DNA from 4 places in the Bacillus sp. MUM 13 genome. Region 3 is predicted to be linked to each of the others. Evidence: riboswitches for the same ligand, from Rfam matches in the RefSeq annotation. Region 3 holds a riboswitch; each other region holds the start of a gene.
What was found. A riboswitch is a leader RNA that binds a small molecule or an ion and turns the genes downstream of it on or off. The one in region 3 is predicted to bind S-adenosylmethionine.

Region 1 (3,771 bases), on a different contig from region 3:
CTCCCCGCTCTTCCAGGGACTCAGGCCAAACAGAGCTTTGGCCAGTTCTGTCTTCCCTGCTCCGACAAGACCCACTACACCGACAACTTCTCCTTTTGAAACAGAGAAAGAAATATCTCTAAGCATCTCATCATCGTCCAAATGCCTGACCTCAAGCAGCACATCTCCTATTTTGCTCCCGGGTCTTAATAGCTCCATGCTCAGCTGGCTGCCAAGCATCTTGTCTACCACTTGCTGCTGGGTGATTTCCGGGGAAAGGAACGTTCCTACTGCTTCTCCATCCCTCATTACCGTAATGCGGTCACAAATTTCAAAAACCTCCGGGAGCCTGTGAGAGATAAAAATGCTTGCTACCCCCCTCTTTTTCAGCTTCTGGATAATTTCAAATAAATGCCGTGTTTCTTCAAGCGAAAGAGGGGCTGTCGGCTCATCAAAAATAATGATTTTTGCCTCCCTGACAAGGGCACGTGCTATCAGGACCATTTGTTTTTCTGCCAGGGTGAGAGCAGACGCCGGCTTATCAGGTGAAATCCCCCCTGCATGAAGCTGAATCAAAGCGTCATGTGCCTGTTTGAGCATCTTTTTCCTTGATACAAACCATTTTCTTTCCGCGGCAAATGAATCCAGCAAAATATTTTCAGCAACTGACAATTGCGGAACAATGGCTGTATCCACCTCCTGGTACACGCAATGAATTCCACAGTCTTTGGCTTCCTTAGGAGAGCGGAAGCTGACGGTTCTGCCGTCCAATACAATTTCACCGTTGTCCTCAGTGAACACCCCTGAAAGAATTTTAATCAGTGTGCTTTTACCGGCACCATTTGCTCCGAGCAGCGCATGCACTTCTCCTGCTCTCAGCTCTAATTTTGCCTTATTCAAGGCCTTCACTTGGCCGAATGATTTCGAAATGCTTTTCATCTCCAGCAATTTAGCACTCAATTTATGCTCCCCCTTCCATAAGCCTGGGGCTGGGCTTTACAATTCATTACTTCCCATTTTCCAGGTCTTTGAGTTTTTCTGTGTATCCCTGCTCGCTGTGTCCCCAGCCTTTCACATATTTATTGAGCTCTGCTGTCGTAATTTGTTCTGCCGGCAATTCTTCCTTGGTGACGAACACCGGATTTAACTTTACTTTATCAGGCGCGGATCCGGAGCTGAGTTTTTGATAAGCATAACGAACCTGAATTCTTCCGATATCCTTTGGATCAACTGCAGCTGAAGCCACCCATGGGCTGTTTTTATCCTGGATCATTTGAAGATCCTCATCGCTCATGTCGATTCCATAAACTTTGATATCCGTTCTGCCCGCCTGTTTAATGGCCCGCACCGCCCCTTTGGCAAATTCATCCCAAGAAGCCCATACTGCTGTGATTTGGCCTTTTTTAGGATACTGTTTTAAAATAGCTTCCATTTGCGATTGGGTGTCAAGAGCCGTATTTTGAGTAGCTGCCCCAAAAGCAGAAACCTCTTTGATTCCTGTATTTTTGGCTAAAAAGTCTTTATAGGCAATTTGCCTTCTTTCCATCGGTGCAAATCCCGCAACCCAAATTTTCACGATATTGGCTTTGCCTCCCGAATCCTTTGCCAGTTTTTCAAGCGTAGCCTCTGCCATCTGCTGATCCCCTTGCTCAAGAACTGTTACACCCGGTACACTGACTTCAGCATCGAATGCGATAACGGGAATTTTTTTATCAATGGCCTTTTTCACGCCGGCTGTTAGTGCTTCTTTTGTGCCATGGTCAATTAAAATGGCATCAAAGCCCTGATTAATCGCTGCATCAACATTAGAGGACATTTTTGCAAGGTCTCCATCAGAGGTGAATACTGTAACCTTCCCCCCAAATTTTGCAGCCTGTTCCTTCACACCATCGATATATTGTGCAGAGAATGTACCAAGATTCTGCTGCATAATAAGTGCCACTTTCTTATTTGCAAGCGGATTTTTATCACTTGCTTTTGAATCAGCAGCTGTTTGCTTCCCTACATGCGGCTGGCAGCCTGCCAGCAGCATTAAAATAAAAATTAAGGCCATTGATGATTTCCATATATTTTTCTTCATTGATTTCTCTCCCTCGTTATATTTGAGTTTTTCTGACTCCTGGAATTTCTCTTTTAGCCGAATACCCTCCTGTTTTCCATTTTTAAAGGCTCTTTTTTTAGATTGTTGTTTCTTAATGAGTTCTGTGAGACGAAAGCATAACTGCTTCCGGAAACTGCGCACCTGAAAACGGAAGTCTGGCAGCAAGATTAAACAAAGCAAAAAAATAAAAGCCCCTTTCTGTAAAAGAAAGAGGCTTGAAGAATACAAAAATAGATCTTCTAACCTCTTATCTCTCAGAAAGAATAATCTTTCTGCTGGAATTAGCACCGTGCCCTCTGGTATAAATACCGGCGCATTTTATCACGCGCCCCGTCTCACAACGGAATTACAGTCGGTTGCTGGGCATCATCGGGCCAAATCCCTCCGCCTACTCTGGATAAGAGTTTTAAAGCAAAACATTATTCAATTTTTTTCCTGTGGTGAATATACCATCATCTGATTCTTATTGCAACAGTTTTTAGAAAAATCTTTATTGTCGATAAATTAAAATCAAACTTCTATATATCATTCATATAAAGCAATTAATTCATCAACAAGGGAGCCAACATAGGATACTGCCTGTTTGATGCACTCCGGCTTCGACATATCTACTCCAGCATGCTTCAGAAGTTCCAGCGGTTTTTTTGTTCCGCCTGCGCGCAGGACTTCCAGCCACCTGTCAACAGCCGGCTGGCCCTCTTCCTGGATCATTTGGGCAGCTGCTGTGGATGCGGTCAATCCTGCAGAGTAGGTATACGGATATAAACCCATATAATAATGCGGCTGGCGCATCCAGGTTAAGCTTGCATCTTCATCTATTTCTACAGCATCTCCCCAAAAGCCGGCAAGAACGTTTCCTTTTATTTCAGACAAGGTTTTTGCAGTTAGGGGATGGCCATTTTCAGCATGCATGTATACTCTTCGCTGATATTCCCCCTCGAGCAAATGTGTCACAAAATTATGGTAATAGGTTCCAAGCAGCTGCAGGATGATCCAGCGCCTCATCTGCTTATCTTCCGTATTAGCAAGGAGATGCTTCGCCAAAAGAAGCTCATTTAGTGTGGACGGGGCTTCAACGAAATAGGTTGATGGCCTTGTATTGAATAGCCGCTGATTTTTGTTAGCCAGGTAAAAATGTCCGGCATGTCCCAGCTCATGTGCTAATACAAATGCGCCGCGCATAGTATCCTGCCAGGTAATTAAAATATATGGATGAACTCCATACGGGCTTGAACAGAAAGCCCCCGTTCCTTTTCCGACATTGTCTGTACGGTCAACCCATCTTTCTGTCAGCCCCTTTTTCATGATTTCACTATACTCGGGTCCCATTACCTTTAGTGCTTCAAGAATGACTTCGCACGCATCTTCATACGTTGTTGCTGGATTAAATTCAGGATCAAGCGGCGCTTTCAAATCACAGAAAAGCATCTTATCAAGCCCCATCACCTTTTTTTTCAGCTGGGCGTAGCGGCGCATATGAGGAGCAAGCTCACCCTGGATGATATCGAGCTGATTATTATACATGCCAGCTGTTACCTGCTGGGGCTCAAGCAGCATTTCCGTGACAGATTCATAGCTGCGCAGCCGTGAAAGTGCGACCTGCTTCGAAACCTCTGCCGAATATGCTTGGGCAAAGGTATTTTTATATTGTTTTAATGTATTCACGAATGATCCGTATGCTTTCCTGCGAA
Region 2 (3,771 bases), on a different contig from region 3:
TGCCATAAAAAATTGCCCTGGCATGAAAGACCAGAGCATTTTTGTAATGGATGACAGTGCTAATTCAATTTCGTTTTTGGTTTTCTCATTAAGATCGGGTAGAGAATAAGTCCGAAAACAAACAGCCCGATGCCTAAACGAAATGTTTCTAAATTGGCGGTGCCTGATTTTATTACCCATAGAGAATAAATGAGGGCAAGGACCGTAATCAATCCATCAAGCTTGCGTGAACCTTTAATGGTTTCGTATGTTTCGCCAGTAATCACAAGTTTTAGCTGGTAAATGGCAGAAACCAGATACGGGATCAAATAGGCTAGTGTAGCCACGACTATAACAAAATTATAGGCTATTCCTATTGTGCTGGAAATGGTAGTGAACAAGAAAACCTGTGTCATGACATTGGTTAAAGTCAAAGAACGGATTGGACTTCCGTTTTTATTTGTTTTGGCAAAAAAAGCAGGAAATAATTTATCCTTGGCAGCCTGATAGGGAACCTCTGAGCTGACAACGATCCAGCCAATCGTTGAACCTAGAAGGGAAATAAGTGCAAGGATTGCCATTACGGTAGCTCCCGGATGTCCCATTGCTGCCTCTAGTGCATCAACTAACGGCTTTTCTGAGTGGCTTAATTGGTCATGAGGCAATGCTCCCATCGTGAGAAGTGTAATGCCTACATATATAACTAAAGAGACGATCAGGCCAATAATGGTTGCTTTTTTAACATCATGCTGTGATTTGGCCCTGTTTGACAGCATAACGGCTGATTCTATGCCGATGAATGCCCAGAGCGTTGAGATGGCTGCATGATTCACTTGGCTTCCCAGAGAGAGAACATTGCCTTTTGCATCAATGAATGCCTTGCCGTTTCCAAGGTTGGCTGCATCAAAAATGAAAACTGTCACGATAATGAAAAGCGCAAAGCCGAGCACCTTGGCAATAGTTGTAGTAAGATTCATTGTGCCGGCGCTATTAAAGTTTTTTGCCAAAATGGCTTGAATGCCCCATAACATGACTGTGCAAACCATAAAGGTGATGAACTTACCCAGTTCTATAGTAGATGATCCCAGGTAAAAGAGCGGCTTAGTGCTTTGCATAATTGGAAAGAATGCAGATAGATAACCTGCGAAGGATATAATGACAGAAGCAGTGGCCGCCCAGTTTGCCGCCCAATATCCCCATGCCATACTGTACCCCGCTGCCCTTCCGGCTCTGGGGGAAGATGAAAACATAGCTTGTGCATAGCTTTGGGGCCCTGCCTTTAGTTCAGGTTTTCTGATTGCCAGATTCCCAAAAACTAAAGCAATTAAAAATACGCCAATTCCTGTAATGCCCCAGGCTATTGAAGATCCCAAGGAACTTGAATGCTGTGCCAGATTCGAGGGCAGCATAAAAACACCGCCGCCAACCATATTTCCAATAACGAATGTAGCCAATACCCACATTCCCCATTTTTTATTTTGCATAATAATCGACCTTTCTGCTGAGTTCATTTATATGTGAATAAGGAAAAAGATAAGTACATGTTTTATTACTTTAGTAGTATATAATAATATTTTAGTTTGGTAAAGTGATAAACAGATAAACCACTAAAGAATCGATGGGTAATTAAAGGAAATTTGCTTTATTTCTAAGGAAGGCGGGAATAAATGTGTAATATGAATTTTACAATCATGATTGTAAAATATTAATAATGTTTAAAAAACTTGATTTTTCCGTGAATTTAAATTGACAAAAATCAGCCGCGGATTTATTCTGTAAATATCCAAAAAACCAAGTTTTTTGATAAGTATTGTAAATATTAAGATGATAATTGAATATATTGCATTGAAAGCTTATCCAGAGAGGTGGAGGGACTGGCCCTTTGAAGCCTCGGCAGCAGATTCATGGAGAATACTGTGCCAACTCCAGCAGGCGTGAGTCTGGGAGATAAGAAGAGACCTTATTAAGGCATAAACCTCTTCTTTAAATATGAAGGGGTTTATTTTTTTCTCTGTAAAGCTCAGTCATGGTTTTTGCAAATGCAAAAAGGTGAAGGAATTCTGACGAAAAAGCAGGTTAAGTGTAACTGGAACAAAACTGATTTATTTTTGCCCAGGGGATCTGCAAGTGATGGGCTAATGATTGGGAAGTGTGTATATACATAAGGGGGAGCCGTGAAAATGGATGAATCAAAAATAAAATATATTCTTTCAAGTCTTAAAGAATTGGAATTCGGCTCCATCTTGATTACGGTTCATGATGGAGAAATTACACAGATTGATACCACGGAGAAAAAGCGTTTTCCTATCATTAAAAAACAAAATGAAAGAAAGAATTGAAAAAAGGAGCACCTTCTCCGGAAGGCAGCTCCTTTTTTTTGCTCGTCTCACATAACAAATTAAAAAACAACAATCTTTAAAAAAAGAGCATTTAGAAAAGAGCGTGTTCCCTTTGACAAGTCAGGTTGATTAGAGCGAGCATCCTGGAGCGGAAATCAGCCACCATGTTTCATAGCAGCAATGTTTACAAAAACAGCCTTTTGAATCATGCAGAAGAGAGATCAATCCAGTTTATCTTATAGGTTTTGTTGGTTCGAAACGGTTTGTAAACAATACTAATTTTTATTTCGAGATAATAAAGTAACGAAGACAGGAATTGAAAATTTTTTATCAGAAAGAAAAAACACCATGCTAGCAGCTTTTTCTGCAGGCTAATGCTATTAATAGAGCCAGATTTAGTTTGCAAGAAATAGTATTATAATTTATAATTTTAAGAAAATTATAACATTTTAAAAGGGGAGTGGATTTGGGGATGAAGTTATATGTGTCTGTCGATATGGAGGGAATCACTGGTCTAGCTGACCATACTCATGTTGACTCTTCTCAGCACAATTATGAACGAAGCCGGCTCATTATGACGGATGAAGCAAATAGTGTAGTTTCTGCTGCTTTTGAAGAAGGAGCAAGCGAGGTGATCGTCAATGACAGCCACTCTAAGATGAACAATTTGCTTATCGAAAGGCTCCATCCTGAAACACAGCTGATTACAGGAGATGTAAAGCCGTTTTCCATGGTTCAGGGACTAGATGATACATATACGGGAGCCATGTTTGTGGGATATCATGCACGGGCAGGCATGAAGGGGGTTATGTCCCATAGCATGATTTTTGGAGTGAGAAATTTCTTTATTAATGATACACCTGTTGGAGAACTGGGATTTAACGCATATGTCGCGGGGTATTACGATGTACCAGTAATCATGTCGGCTGGAGATGACAGGGCCGCTTTAGAAGCTGAACAGCTGATTCCAAATATCACAACCGTTACAGTAAAAGAAAGTATTTCCCGGTCAGCTGTAAAATCATTGACTCCTGCTAAGGCGGCTGCACTCCTCCGCGAAAAAACGGCATATGCGATAAAAAATATAGATAAGGTGAAACCGCTTACCCCGCCGGATCGCCCTCTGCTAGCCATTGAATTCTCTAATTACGGAGAAGCCGAATGGGCGAACCTGATGCCAGGCACGGAAATCGTCCCCGGCACTTGCACTGTCCGTTTCCAGTCAAAGGATATCCTTGAAGCTTACCAGGCTATGCTTGTCATGACAGAATTAGCGATGAGAACTACATTTTGTTAAGGGGAGCTTTTAGATGAAATCATACATAATCAAAAGGCTTGTTTCCATGATTGTGACTCTTTGGCTGATAGTAACCATGACGTTCTTTCTTATGCATTCTATCCCGGGGTCGCCATTTAATGAAGAAAGAGCTACAAATGAAGCTGTTCAAAAGAA
Region 3 (3,771 bases):
AGCCTTCTCAACTCGTGAAAACCCCGGAAAAGGCAGAGTTTCATCTTAAGATCAACCAAATAGAAGCGGTAATAAGCTTCTTTTACAATACCACTGTTAAAACAGATCCATACCGGATAGCCATTCCGCATGGCGGCGAAGAGATCTGGTGCCGTTCACTTTACAGCCATTTATACGATAAAGAAATGAATAGATTCAGCAGCAGCATCCATGCCCATCTATTGAAGCAGCAGCAGGGATTCACCGAGCATAATGAGCAGGCCTGGAACCAGAATAATTATCTGGCGCTTATTAACAGGTACGGGCGCCCGGAAGACATGGCAGAAAAGATCAGGCAGAACCCTGCTTGGAGGCTGCATCCCTTCTATAAGTATTTAGGTGATCTTAATGGAAAGAAAGTAGCCCATTTGATGGGGTCAAATGGAGTGAAAGCAGCAGCACTGGCATTACTGGGTGCAGAGGTTACGGTGGCTGATTTTTCAAAAGAAAATAAAGCATTCGCAGAAGAACTGGCAGCTTCTTGCGGAGTCGATATAAACTATATCGTTTCAGATGTTCTTTCGCTGCCTCAAGCAGAGCTTGGCGGAAAATATGACCTTGTTTTAATGGAGCTTGGCGTTCTGCATTATGTAATCGACCTTCAGCCGTTAGCAGAGGTTATCAGGGGCTTGCTGAAGAAGGGCGGAAGATTTGTCCTTCACGAGTTTCATCCTATTTCAACGAAGCTGATTTCATCTTCAGGAAAAAAACATAAAGTAACCGGCAATTATTTTGATTCACAGATAGAAAATAATAGAGTGGCATTTACCAAGCATATGCCCGAGCAAGAGCAGGAAAGCCTGTCAAATGTGGTCCAAAGAAAATGGTCCATAGGCGAGCTGATTACGGCAATTGGCCAATCAGGACTTGTAATTAAGGTGCTGGAGGAGGAGCCGAATCATAAAATCCACGATATCGGGCTTCCAAAAACCTACACACTTGTCTGTGAAAAAACATATTAATGTATTATTGAAAATTATCTAACAATAAAGTTGACGGATAACCAAGGTTCGTAGTAGGATTAATTTATGTAAAAATTGAATAGTACTTATCGAGAGAGGTGGAGGGACTGGCCCTTTGAAGCCCGGCAGCCGCTGACACAGTCAGAATGGTGCCAATTCCAGCAGAGTCATGCACTCTGGCAGATAAGCAGGGGATAAATCGAAACTTCTTCTTATCGGGGGAAGTTTTTTTGTGTGTTTTTTTATTCAAGATGAAGGCAGAATTGAATGGAAAAGGAGATAGAGAGATGAAATTTGGATTTTGGCTTCCCATCTTTGGCGGATGGCTTCGAAATGTAGATGATGAAAACATGCCGCCAACCTTTGAATATGCCAAGACTGTCATCCAGGCTGCAGAACAGTGGGGATATGATACGACATTGATTGCTGAACTTTACTTGAATGATATAAAAGGGCCTGAACAAGATTCGCTTGAGGCCTGGACTACAGCAGCAGGGCTTGCTGCTGTGACCGAAAAAATCGAAATTATGACCGCTGTCAGGCCTGGATTCCATAATCCGGCTGTTACAGCAAAAATGGCGGCGAATATCGACCAGATAAGCAATGGCCGATTCACGCTGAATATTGTTTCAGCCTGGTGGGAGGAAGAGGCTCGCCAGTATGGAGGGATCTTTACGGCCCATGATGAACGATATGACCGCACGGAAGAATTCATTGATGTTATTCAGGGCTTATGGAAAGAAGATGTCTTTTCCTATAAGGGAAAGTACTATGATATCAAAGATGCCCATTTAAGCCCAAAACCGGTGCAGCGGCCTAATCCAATCCTATATGCCGGCGGTGAAAGTGAACGCGGCAAACAGGTGATAACGGGAAAATGTGACGCATATGTGATGCATGGCGGAACAGTTGAAGAAATCAGGGGTAAAATTCAAGGAATGAAGGAAAGACGGGCAGAATCAGGAAAACAGCCTTTCTCATCTTTTGGATTGGCCGCCTATGTAATCTGCAGGGACAGTGAAGAAGAAGCACAGGAAGAACTTAAGAGAATTACGGATGTTAAAGAATCCAGTGCATATGCCGGATATAATGATTTCGTTAATAAGTCGCAGCTTGAGCAGCAGGTCAAGCTTTATGATTATTCGGTCTCCAACAGGGGATTGCGCCCGAACCTTATTGGGACTCCAGAACAGATTGCAGAGCGTATCATTAAATTTGAAGAAGCGGGAGTAGATTTGCTTTTGCTTCAGTTTTCACCGCAGCTGGAAGAAATGGAGCGCTTCGCGAAACAGGTAAAACCGCTTGTGGAGAAAAAACGCCAAAAAACAAAAGCCTGACGGTCAAGTTTTGAAGCTTATAACAGGAGGCTATAATAATGAGCAAAATTTACATCATTCACGAAAACAGCGAATGGACAGAGCATCTGACAAACAGATTGAATGAACTGAACCTGCCTTATGAAGAGTGGCATCTTGACCATGGACTGGTGGACTTATCCCAGGAGCCGCCGGAAGGCGTGTTTTACAGCAGAATGAGCGCTTCTTCCCATACAAGGGGCCACCGTTTTGCGCCTGAACTTACCGAGTCGGTCTTGGCATGGCTTGAGCAGCACGGACGGAAGGTCCTGAACGGCAGCCGGGCTCTCCGATTGGAAGTGAGCAAGGTCAATCAATACACGGCACTAGCAAGCCATGGCATTAAAACACCTAAAACCATCGCTGCAGCCGGGAGAGATATGATTATAGAAGCAGCCGGGAAGTTGGGTGCAGAATCCTTTATCACCAAACATAACCGTGCCGGAAAGGGACTTGGGGTCCAGCTGTTCCATTCCATTGATGCACTGAAGCAATATGTGGATAGCCCTGATTTTGAAGAACCGGTCGATGGCATTACACTGATTCAGGAATATATCAAATCCCCTGAGCCATATATCACCCGCTGTGAATTTGTTGGCGGAAAATTTGTGTATGCTGTCCGTGTCGACACATCTGAGGGCTTTGAGCTGTGCCCGGCGGACGCATGCCAGATTGGCGATTTATTCTGCCCTGTTGGGGAGGAGGTTCCTGAAAAGCCAAAATTCCAGGTTATTGAAGGTTTCCGGGAGCCCATTATCGAGCAATACGAAACGTTCCTGAAAGAAAATCAAATTGCTGTTGCCGGGATTGAATTTATCAGAAACAGTGAAGGGGAAATCTTCACATATGACATTAATACAAATACAAATTATAACAGCGATGCAGAAAAAGCGGCAGGGAAATTTGGCATGCTGGAATTAGCCAGGCTATTGGGCAATGAATTGAAAATAGTTGAACCAGCCCGTTTATAAGATATTCATATATAACAAAAACCATCTTTGGAGCACCCAAAGATGGTTTTTGTTTATGCAGTTAAGGCTATAAAAGAGTCAGCTTTGGCCTTCATTCGCCCAATCTTCCACGTTCCATACCTTTGTCACCCAATCCTCATAGAAATCAGGCTCATGGCAGACAAGGACAATAGTGCCTTTATAGGCTTTCATGGCGCGCTTAAGCTCTTCTTTAGCTACAATATCCAAGTGGTTGGTCGGCTCGTCAAACAAAAGCCAGTTGCTTTCTGTCAGCATTAGCTTGCATAAGCGGACCTTCGCCTGTTCACCTCCGCTCAGCTGGTTCAGCGGGCGGGTTATGTGGTCATTTTTCAAGCCGACCCTTGCAAGGATTCCTCTTACCTGAGGCTGCTCCAGACTCGGGAATGCATTCCAAATTTCGTCAAGCGGCGTGGTGCCTGCAGC
Region 4 (3,771 bases), on a different contig from region 3:
AACTGATAGGCGATATCACCGAGTCCTCCGGCACCGACTAAGCCAGCCATTGCTGTTGCTCCGATTAAGCCAATGGTTGCAATTGTTAAACCGAGCACGATGGAGGCTCTTGCTTCACGAACAATCACATACCAAATGATTTTAGATGTTGAAATACCCATAGATTGATAGGCCTCGACAACCCCTTTATCTACTTCAAGCAGTGCGGACTCCATTAGTCTGGCAATATAGGGTGCTGTATAGACAACAAGCGGTACAATCACCCCTTGCACACCTATCGTAGTATGCATAATGAATTTGGTAAAAGGTAAAATGAAAAATAGCAGAATTATAAATGGGATGGAACGAATGATATTTATCACCGTATTTAAAATCGCATAGCCCACTTTACTTTCTGCTTCTCCGCCTTTTCTTGTTAGTACAAGAAGGATTCCAAGCGGAAGTCCTAGGAGAATGGCAATGACGAGAGAAATGGAAGTCATTTTAAGAGTGTCCAGAACCGCCTGCCAAATCGTGTCGCCCCATTCGTTAAGAAATGAACTCATCTATTATTCACCTCTTCTACGATGATATGCTGATCTCTTAAGTAGGCAATTGCCTTTTCGTTTTCTTCTGGTTCACCTTTAAGATGGACCAGAAGGTTGCCAACTGATTGATCCTTTAATTCATCAATTCCGCCAGCGATAATACTCGGTAGGATATTGAATTTTTTAGTAATGGTTGCTAAGAAGGGATCTTTTGATGATTCACCTAGAAAAGTAAGGGCAACTAATTTTCCTGTTTTACCCATTTCCAGTTTGGCATGTTCAGGGACATGGTAAATCGATTTATTCCTTACGAAGCTTTTTGTTCTTGGATGTTGGGGCTTCGTAAAGATATCGACGACCTTACCTTGTTCCACCACTTCTCCCGCTTCCATTACAGCAACACGGTCACAAATTCGTTGAATAACCTCTAATTCATGGGTGATGAGAAAAATGGTAATGCCCAGTTCTTTATTGATTTTCAATAATAGTTCCAAGATTTGTTCTGTGGTCGTTGGATCCAGGGCACTGGTTGCTTCATCACTAAGAAGAACTTCTGGCTCATGGGCTAAGGCACGTGCGATTGCCACACGTTGCCTTTGACCTCCAGATAATTGATTAGGAAATGCTTGGGCCTTATCTTCTAGACCGACAATTTTTAAATACTTATTTACACGCTGTTCAATTTCATGCGCCGGGACACCTTCTAAACGAAGGGGAATCGCAATATTTTGATAAACGTTAGCCGTCTTTAAGAGATTATAACTTTGAAAAATCATCCCTATTTTTTGACGAACTTTTTGAAGGTCTTTTTTCTTCAAAGTTAAGATGTCCGTGCCATCAATTAAAACCTTTCCGCTGGTGGGTCTTTCAAGTACGTTCACACAGCGGATTAATGTACTCTTTCCGGCACCACTAAATCCGATTACACCGAAAATTTCCCCTTTTTTAATCTCGATCGAAACATCTTTTAATGCTTCAACTTTCTTATTTCCGACTTCAAACGTTTTCGATACATGCTGCAGGCTGATCATATATGGGCTCCTCCTTACCAAGCAGGCACAACTGAACCACCAAATTTTTGGGCAATATATTTTTTAATAGCATCTGAGTGATAGTATTTTTCAATCGTTTTTATGACTGCATCATCTTTATTTTCAGTACGTACGACAAAATAGTTCGGGTAAGGATTGTTTTCAATAGGTTCGTGGTAAATCGCATCTTTATTAATGGTTAGACCTGCACCCATTGCAAAGTTTGTATTTATAGCTGCGGCAGTCACTTCACCAAGTTGAGCTGGAAGTGATTCTGCATTAAGTTCTTTTATTTGTAAGTTCAATTTATTTTCAACCACATCTTTTTTCGTTGCGCTTTGTTCAACGCCGTCTTTCAACTTAATGACTCCAGCAGCTTCAAATAATTGCAATGCACGTAACTCGTTGGCTGGATCATTGGGAACGGCAATTGAATCCCCTTTTTTAAGATCCTTAATATCTTTTATACTCTTAGAATAGATCCCCATCGGAAAGGCAACTGTTTTGAAGACATCTGTAATTTTATAGCCTTTGTCTTTAATTTGGCCCTTTAAGAAAGGTAATGTTTGCATGCTATTGGCATCGAGACTTCCTTCGCTAAGTGCAGCATTCGGTGTATTGTAATCGTTAAACACTTTAATATCAATCTTTAGACCGTCTTTTTCTGCTAATTTAGCAACTTGCTCCATGATTTGTTGATGTGGTCCACCGGTGACACCCACTGTAATTTTCTTTGTACTTAATTCTTTTGAACTTGTCCCGCCACATGCCGTTAAAGCCAATGATAAAATGATAGCTAGACTAATAGATAATAATTTTGCTGATTTTTTCATTTTAAACTCTCCTTTTCTTAGTTGTTTACTTGGAATCTGGTCTGAAATACTCCCTATCTCTTATCTAGTTGTTATGTAATATCATACAGCACCAAAAAACCGCTTCTCTAAAGAGAAGCGGTTTGAATGCACACAACTTCTCTTATCTTACAAAACTAATTTCCGTTTTGTAGGAATTAGCACCTGAGCCTTTAAAAGACTTGGTTGCCGGGTTTCATCGGGCCTTTCCCTCCACCACTCTAGATAAGATAATATTCGATTTATTTCAGTATGTATACTATACATGTGTTTGTCGAATTGCGTCAATATTATTTTTAGAATAAATTTTCTAAAAAGTATGAATAGATGGTTATATCCATAATCTACAGACTAAATTTTTAAATCAGATAGAGAAGAAATGCAGACAGTGTTCCTAAAGCCACTCATGATACAAATCGATTTAAATATTAAAGTTCCAAAGAAGCAATATTTTCTTTTATCACATGAGCAGAGTGGTTGAACAGCACAAGTTCTTTTTCATCTAATTTAAGTTCAATCACCTGTTTCAGACCTGTACGGCAAAGTACTGCTGGAACACCAATCGCAAGTCCTTTTTCCTCAATATTCGCCATCTAATACAACCGACACGGGGCATATTGTATAGGCGTCATTTAGAATTGACTTGGCAATAAAGGCAAGTGCGTTCCCTATACCATATTCTGTTTTTCCTTTCCGGTTGAAAATATTCCAGCCTTCACGTTTCGTATGTTCAATGACTTCATCAAAATCAAAAGGTTCGATCTCGTTTTTATTTTCTTTAATATATTCGTGAATGGGTTTGCCGCCAACTGTTACATGTGACCAAGCGCCAAATTGAGACTCACCATGCTCCCCAAGTGTGTATCCTGTAATACTACGAGGATCTACATGCAGATATTCAGAGAGAATCTTTCTAAAACGACTACTATCTAGTGCCGTCCCTGTCCCAATGATTTGGTTACGCGGTAAACCAGATAGTTTCCAAGTTAAATAGGTAATGATATCGCATGGATTCGTTGCAACGACATAAATCCCCTCAAATCCAGCATCTTTCAACGGAGGAATAACTTCCTTTATAATTGCTGAGGTACCTTTTAATAAATCTAATCGTGTTTCCCAAGGTTTTAAGGGCTCACCCGCAACGCTAATAAGGATGACATCGTGGTCCTTTAAATCTAGCAGTCTTCCAGATGTCACTTTCGTACGCGACGACATAAAGCCTACACTATCAGCAAAATCGATTGCCCACCAACCGCTTTCTCTTCTTTAATATCGACAAGGGTTAACTCTTCACAAATTCCTTGATGAACCACCGAGAAGGCCGCGGCACTTCCGACATTTCCTACCCCAATAATTCCAATT

Region 1: linked by a shared signal. The riboswitch ahead of BIV59_RS05790 (sugar ABC transporter substrate-binding protein) and the one ahead of BIV59_RS08280 (LLM class flavin-dependent oxidoreductase) in region 3 are both predicted to bind S-adenosylmethionine.
Region 2: linked by a shared signal. The riboswitch ahead of BIV59_RS05020 (YezD family protein) and the one ahead of BIV59_RS08280 (LLM class flavin-dependent oxidoreductase) in region 3 are both predicted to bind S-adenosylmethionine.
Region 4: linked by a shared signal. The riboswitch ahead of BIV59_RS10535 (MetQ/NlpA family ABC transporter substrate-binding protein) and the one ahead of BIV59_RS08280 (LLM class flavin-dependent oxidoreductase) in region 3 are both predicted to bind S-adenosylmethionine.

The regions. Positions count from the first base shown of each region.
Region 1 covers NZ_MLYQ01000017.1:33,818-37,588, forward strand. Annotated here, with positions in the region: gene BIV59_RS05785 (sugar ABC transporter ATP-binding protein) at 1-939, opposite strand, end outside; gene BIV59_RS05790 (sugar ABC transporter substrate-binding protein) at 986-2,059, opposite strand; SAM riboswitch class I at 2,325-2,484, opposite strand; gene pepF (oligoendopeptidase F) at 2,606-3,771, opposite strand, start outside.
Region 2 covers NZ_MLYQ01000014.1:30,767-34,537, reverse strand. Annotated here, with positions in the region: gene BIV59_RS05025 (amino acid permease) at 60-1,463, opposite strand; SAM riboswitch class I at 1,830-1,933, shown strand; gene BIV59_RS05020 (YezD family protein) at 2,160-2,318, shown strand; gene BIV59_RS05015 (M55 family metallopeptidase) at 2,791-3,615, shown strand; gene BIV59_RS05010 (ABC transporter permease) at 3,629-3,771, shown strand, end outside.
Region 3 covers NZ_MLYQ01000027.1:21,861-25,631, forward strand. Annotated here, with positions in the region: gene BIV59_RS08275 (class I SAM-dependent methyltransferase) at 1-1,001, shown strand, start outside; SAM riboswitch class I at 1,085-1,191, shown strand; gene BIV59_RS08280 (LLM class flavin-dependent oxidoreductase) at 1,289-2,338, shown strand; gene BIV59_RS08285 (ATP-grasp domain-containing protein) at 2,377-3,327, shown strand; gene BIV59_RS08290 (ABC-F family ATP-binding cassette domain-containing protein) at 3,406-3,771, opposite strand, start outside.
Region 4 covers NZ_MLYQ01000034.1:18,036-21,806, forward strand. Annotated here, with positions in the region: gene BIV59_RS10525 (methionine ABC transporter permease) at 1-545, opposite strand, end outside; gene BIV59_RS10530 (methionine ABC transporter ATP-binding protein) at 542-1,558, opposite strand; gene BIV59_RS10535 (MetQ/NlpA family ABC transporter substrate-binding protein) at 1,573-2,391, opposite strand; SAM riboswitch class I at 2,531-2,641, opposite strand; partial or broken gene BIV59_RS10540 (L-lactate dehydrogenase) at 2,838-3,771, opposite strand, start outside.